One region of the Kosakonia radicincitans DSM 16656 genome, then DNA from elsewhere that is predicted to be linked to it. Evidence: predicted binding sites of a transcription regulator. Region 1 holds the regulator's gene; the other holds the start of a gene.
What was found. The regulator PurR, encoded in region 1, represses purine synthesis genes. The targets are predictions, from matches to a motif close to CANGCAAACGTTTGCNTG.
Positions count from the first base shown of each region.

Region 2: a site for PurR is predicted at 2,016-2,033, ahead of pyrD (quinone-dependent dihydroorotate dehydrogenase). Genes of this name have one in related genera too.

Region 1 covers NZ_CP018016.1:3,123,857-3,127,244, forward strand. The annotation lists gene Y71_RS14930 (MFS transporter) at 1-780, opposite strand, end outside; gene cydH (cytochrome bd-I oxidase subunit CydH) at 945-1,034, opposite strand; gene purR (HTH-type transcriptional repressor PurR) at 1,334-2,359, shown strand; gene punR (DNA-binding transcriptional activator PunR) at 2,379-3,290, opposite strand.
Region 2 covers NZ_CP018016.1:3,670,833-3,674,220, forward strand. The annotation lists gene Y71_RS17790 (YcbX family protein) at 1-206, shown strand, start outside; gene zapC (cell division protein ZapC) at 203-745, opposite strand; gene pyrD (quinone-dependent dihydroorotate dehydrogenase) at 912-1,922, opposite strand; gene ssuE (NADPH-dependent FMN reductase) at 2,170-2,745, shown strand; gene Y71_RS17815 (sulfonate ABC transporter substrate-binding protein) at 2,738-3,388, shown strand, end outside.

The sequences.
Region 1 (3,388 bases):
CAGTTTGCCGCCAAGGTAGTTGCCAATCGAGAAACCGACGCCAATCAGCACCAACATCCCGGTAACAAACACCGGCGTAGCATCAGTAATGGTGCGCAGCACCGGCGAAATATAGGTATAAAGCGTGAACATCGCGCCCGCGCCGAGCACCGTCGTCAGCAGTGCCGACAGCACCTGTGGACGAACCAGCACGGACAACTCTTTGCGTACATCCGGACGTTCGCCCGTTCCGCCGCCAGGCAGTGAAAAGTAGAGGCTCAGCATGGCAACCAGACCCAGCACGGCGGTCGCCATAAACGACATGCGCCAGCCGATGGTTTCACCCAGCCAGGTTGCAGCAGGCACACCGCCAATATTGGCGATAGTCAGCCCCATAAACATGGTGGCGACGGCGCTGGCTTGTTTCTCTTTTGCCACCACGCTTGCGGCAACAACCGATCCCAGACCAAAGAAGGCGCCGTGGTTGAGGCTGGTAACGATGCGCGCCAGCATTAAGGTGGTGTAGTCCGGCGCGATTGCCGACAGCACATTACCCAGCGTAAAGATCGCCATCAGGAAGATCAGCGCGTTACGTCTGCCACGGTGCGACAGCAGCAGCGTCATCAGCGGCGCCCCCACCATCACGCCAATCGCATAAGCGCTAATCAACATCCCCGCCGCCGGAATGGAAACATCGACGCCACGGGCAATAACGGGCAGCAATCCCATCGGGGAGAACTCCGTTGTACCTATCCCAAAGGCGCCAATCGCCAGGGCAAGCAGAGGGAAATTTACTTTCATCGTTTGACTCCGAAAAAGCCGTGTCGGTTGGAGACACTGTCGCAGAAGTCAAAAGTATGACAGCAATCACAAAAAACAGAAGTTAGCAGAATGACAAAAGATTATTGCAGAAGTGATAACAATGGCGGGGAAAGCCGAGGGAGAAGGCTCTCCCTCGTGCCAGATCAATGCAGCGCGGCGGTCAGCCCACCGAAAACAATCAGGCTCAGAACAATGACGGTAGTGACCAAAGAATACTTCAGATCGGTGCTCATCAATTTTTCTCCATTTTCATTTCCCCACAAAAAGTGAGTTTGCGCATTTTTGCACAAATAATCATAAAAATCTTGCAGGAATTAGGAGGAGATATGTTTTAGCGCTTCCCCTTTTGCTCAAGATAAGACAAAATTCGACGCTAAATTTATTAGCGTACCGGCCATTGACTCCCCTCCTGACGTTTAGTGTCTTTTTCCCGGCGTACCGCACTCACTTTGCTGGGGTTCAGGGTGATGGAAGGCAAACGTTTACCTTAAGTATTATCAGGAGCTTATGATATGGTCTGGAGTGATTTCTGATGGCAACGATTAAAGACGTCGCGAAACGAGCAAACGTTTCCACTACAACCGTATCACATGTAATTAACAAAACGCGCTTCGTCGCTGAAGAGACTCGCAATGCCGTATGGGCGGCGATTAAAGAGTTACATTACTCCCCCAGCGCTGTGGCACGTAGCCTGAAGGTCAATCACACCAAATCGATCGGTTTACTGGCCACAAGCAGCGAAGCCGCCTATTTTGCCGAGATCATCGAAGCCGTAGAGAAAAAATGCTTCCAGAAAGGCTACACCTTGATCCTCGGCAACGCCTGGAACAGCCTTGAGAAACAGCGCGCCTACCTGTCGATGATGGCGCAAAAACGTGTCGATGGCCTGCTGGTGATGTGCTCCGAATACCCGGAGTCGCTGCTGAGCATGCTGGAAGAGTACCGTAATATCCCAATGGTGGTGATGGACTGGGGCGAGGCGAAAGCCGATTTTACCGATTCGGTCATTGATAATGCTTTTGAAGGCGGCTATATGGCTGGCCGCTATCTGATTGAGCGCGGACATCGCGATATCGGCGTCATTCCAGGCCCGCTGGAGCGCAACACCGGCGCAGGCCGCCTCGCCGGTTTTATGAAAGCGATGGAAGAGGCGATCATTACCGTACCGGAAAACTGGATCGTGCAGGGCGACTTTGAACCGGAATCGGGTTACCGGGCGATGCAGCAAATCCTCAACCAGTCCCACCGCCCTACTGCCGTGTTCTGCGGCGGCGATATTATGGCGATGGGTGCGCTCTGCGCGGCGGATGAGATGGGGCTGCGCGTTCCCCAGGATATTTCGCTGATCGGCTATGACAATGTGCGTAATTCCCGCTACTTTACGCCCGCACTGACCACCATCCATCAGCCGAAAGATTCGCTGGGCGAAACGGCGTTTACCATGTTGCTCGATCGTATCGTCAACAAGCGCGAAGAGTCGCAGTCCATTGAAGTCCATCCGCGTCTGATCGAGCGTCGTTCGGTGGCGGATGGTCCGTTCCGCGACTACCGCCGTTAATCACGCCCTGCGGGGGCCGCTACTCCGGCTCCCGCAACCATTCGCTGTTCAGCGTCTCACTGTCCCCCAGATACTCCAGCAGCCAGTTCAACGCCGGTGATGCGTCATTTTGTTGCCATGTCAGGCAGCAGGCCGCATCCGGAAACGGGTTCTCCAGTTCCAGCGCCACCCAGTCGCCGCTGTCCAGCCGCGGACGCGCGAAATGCGCGGGCACCATCCCCACACACAGCCCGGCAGAAAGGCAGGCTTCTGAAGCGGACCAGTCCGGCACGATTACCCGCTTCTGGTTATCCAGCAGCCAGGTAATACGTTTTGGCAACGAGCGCGACGTATCTTCCTGGATCAACGAAGGCCAGTTGCGCAACGTTTCATCGCTTAGCGGGCCGGGCATTGATGCCAGCGGATGGCGGCTGGAGACCACGCATTTCCAGCTCAGCATGCCCATATCACGAAACGCGTACCGTCCACCGACCGGGATCGCCTGGGTCGCGCCAATCGCCACCTCAACGCGGCCATCTGCCAGCGCATCCCAGACACCGTTGAACACCTCCTGGTAAACCTGTAACTCGACATCGTTAAAATGTCGGTAGAAATCGACGATCAGTTGCCGTGTTCGTGCCGGTTTCACAATGTTATCCACGGCAATCGCCAGTTGGCCGCGCCAGCCGTTGGCGATCTGTTGGCACTGCTGGCGGGTGATCTGCATTTTTTTGATAACAGATCGCCCCTCTTTTAAAAACCAGCTTCCGGCGGGCGTTAACTCCACATCCCGATGACGGCGTTCAAATAACGGAACTGCCAGCCACTCTTCGAGTTGGCGCACCGTATAGCTCACCGCTGAAGGTACGCGGTGCAGCTCCTGGGCGGCACCGCTGAAACTGCCGTTGCGCGCAACAGCATCAACCACTTCGAGTGAATATTCTGACCACATAATCTGCCTGCAAAAATTTTGAAACCACTGCGCAAATATTAGCGTTTCACAAGCAGGAAAGCACTCCTTACACTCGACAGCCCTGAAGAAGCAACAAG
Region 2 (3,388 bases), 550 kb from region 1:
GCAACAATCAGCAGGTGCTGCTGGAGCAACTGGAAAATCAGGGGATCCGCGTACCCTATTCCTGCCGGGCAGGCATATGCGGCTGTTGCCAGATCAAGCTGATTGAAGGTGAAGTGAGTGCGATGAAAAAATCGGCCATCAGGCAGGGCGGTGCCATCCTCTGTTGCAGTTGTATTCCGAAAACGGCACTGCGACTGGAGGCTTAAACCGCCTGTTCGAAACGGAGACTCTCGGCGTGAAGCTGGGGTTTCAGGCGATCGTTCATCACCTTAATCGCATCACCCAGTTGCATCGTGCGCCCGGCAATCACCACGCCGGGTTGCGCCAGCAGGCACAGTGCAGCATTTTCGCCCGGCTCAACCACCAGCAGGTTTACGCACTCCTGAGTGTCGCTCAGCCAGACACAGGCACCTTCACCGGTCGCCGGCGACCAGAGCGTATCGTGCGTCATAAAGTGCCAGCTTTTCGGCATTTGCGGTTTCAGGAAGCGAATCGCCACGAGCGCGTTAAGTACCAGTTCCGCACGCTGCTCATTAGAGAGATCAAGGTTGCGGCATTTTTCCTCAAACGAGAAATATAAAGCAGCGTCATCAACACAAAAACCGGAAGGTGAAAACGCATCCGGCGTCAGCATTTTTCGGGCAAAACGGGAGCGAAATAACATGCCATTGGCTAAATCGAGCATCATACGATCGTGCTCGTCATCAAAATACCAGCGCCAATTATCATCAGGTTTAATTCGCATTGTTCTCTCCCCTCCCCTTAAACTTCCTGTCGCTTTTTTATCCTGTCGCCGTCTCGCTTATTGCTCTAATAATAAAAGACCACAATGTACAAATTAGCAACAATGAGGGAATATAAAACAACCAGGGCCGGAAATAAAGCCCTGGATACATACTGACAAAAAAAGATTAGATATGGGTGACGATTTCTTTAATCAGCGGCGGGCCTTTAAAAATAAAGCCGGAATAAATTTGCACGATAGACGCACCCGCAGCGATCTTCTCACGGGCAGCAATCACTGAGTCAATACCGCCGACGCCGATAATTGGCAAACGACCATTTAATTCCTGCGACAGGCGACGGATTATTTCCGTGCTTTTTAATTGCAGCGGGCGTCCACTTAAACCACCGGTTTCATCACAGTGTTTCATTCCCTGCACCAGCGATCTTTCCAGCGTGGTATTGGTAGCAATAACACCATCAATATTGTGGCGAACTAAACTGTCGGCCACCTGGATCAATTCTTCTTCAGAAAGATCGGGCGCGATCTTCACCGCCACCGGAACATATTTATGGTGGATGTTTTGCAGATCGTTCTGCTTATTTTTAATCGCCGTTAAAAGATCATCCAGCGCTTCGCCATATTGCAGCGTGCGTAAACCTGGGGTATTCGGTGAGGAAATATTAATGGCGATATAACCGGCATAAGCATAGACTTTTTCCATGCAAATCAGATAGTCATCTTTCCCCTGCTCTACCGGCGTGTCTTTATTTTTACCAATATTAATGCCCAGTACACCGTCAAAATGCGATTTTTTGACGTTCTCGACCAGGTTATCCACGCCAAGATTATTAAACCCCATGCGGTTGATCAGACCTTCAGCATCCACCAGACGGAAGATCCTCGGCTTGTCATTTCCCGGCTGCGGGCGAGGCGTAACGGTACCGATCTCAATGGAGCCAAAACCCATTGCCCCCAGTGCATCGATGCATTCACCGTTTTTATCCAGCCCGGCCGCCAATCCCAGCGGGTTCTTAAACGTCAGTCCCATGCACTGCACAGGTTTTTCCGGCACGCGCTGACGAACCAGTGCCTCAAAAGGCGTTCCGGTAATACGGCGCAACTGCTGGAAGGTCAATTCATGGGCGCGCTCTGGATCGAGCTGAAAAAGGGCTTTACGAACGAAAGGGTAGTACATGAACTCTCCTGAATTCCCGGGTGCAAACCGGGGGCGTATTATCAGTGAAAGTGCCGCGAAAGGGAATTGACCTGTGGCAAAAAAAGCGCATCCGACGCAATCGTTTTCTCTCCTCGTTTTGCTTTATGCATTTTTCAGCAATTTTTCTTCGAATAAATCATTTAGTGGAATAAATCGCCTCTGCCACACTGGAGGAAATTGTTATGAATGTTATCTAAAAGAAAACAATTGGTTATAAGGAGCGATTATGCGAGTTGTCACCCTGGCGGGAAGCCCACGCTTCCCCTCCCGCTCCAGCGCGCTGCTGGAATATGCCCGCGAGCGCCTCAACGCGCAAGACGTCGAAGTGTGCCACTGGCATCTGCAAAACTTCGCGCCGGAAGATCTCATTTATGCGCGTTTCGATAGCCCTGCCCTGCAAACCTTTATTGAACAACTAAAAGAAGCAGACGGACTAATTGTTGCCACGCCTGTTTACAAAGCCGCTTATGCCGGAGCGCTGAAAGCCCTGCTTGATCTGCTCCCTGAGCGGGCGCTGGAAGGCAAAGTCGTATTACCGTTAGCGACCGGCGGCACCGTGGCGCACATGCTGGCGGTGGATTACGCCCTGAAACCGGTGCTCAGCGCGCTGAAGGCGCAAGAGATCCTGCACGGCGTGTTTGCCGACGATACCCAGGTGCTGGATTACCAGCACAAACCCAGCCTGACGCCGAACCTGCAAATGCGCCTTGATAACGCGCTGGAAACTTTCTGGCAGGCGCTGCACCGCCGGGAGATTCAGGCACCGGATTTTCACCGCCCACAAGGAATTGCTCATGTTTAATCGTTTCCCCTGGCTGGCGCTGGCCGGGCTGCTGTCGTTTTCCGCTTTATCGCAGGCCGCAGATCCCGCACCGGACGCGCTGCGTATTGGCTACCAAAAAGGCAGCGTCAGTATGGTGCTGGCAAAAAGCCATGGGCTGCTGGAAAAACGCTACCCGAACACCAAAATTTCCTGGGTCGAATTTCCGGCAGGTCCGCAGATGCTGGAAGCGCTTAATGTCGGCAGTATTGATCTTGGCAGCACCGGCGATATTCCCCCCATCTTTGCGCAGGCAGCAGGCGCGGATCTGGTGTATGTCGGGGTAGAGCCGCCGAAACCGAAAGCCGAAGTGATTCTGGTGGCGGAAAGCAGCCCAATCAAGACGGTGGCCGATCTGAAAGGACATAAAGTGGCGTTCCAGAAAGGCTCCAGCTCCCATAACTTGCTGCTGCGCGCCCTGCAACAGGCCGGGCTGAAGTTCAGTGATATTCAACCGGTGTTTCTGACGCCTGCCGATGCACGCGCTGCTTTCCAGCAAGGGAATGTGGATGCATGGGCAATCTGGGATCCTTACTACTCTGCGGCCTTGTTGCAGGGTGGCGTACGGGTACTGAAAGACGGCACCACACTCAAACAGACCGGTTCCTTCTATTTAGCCGCTCGC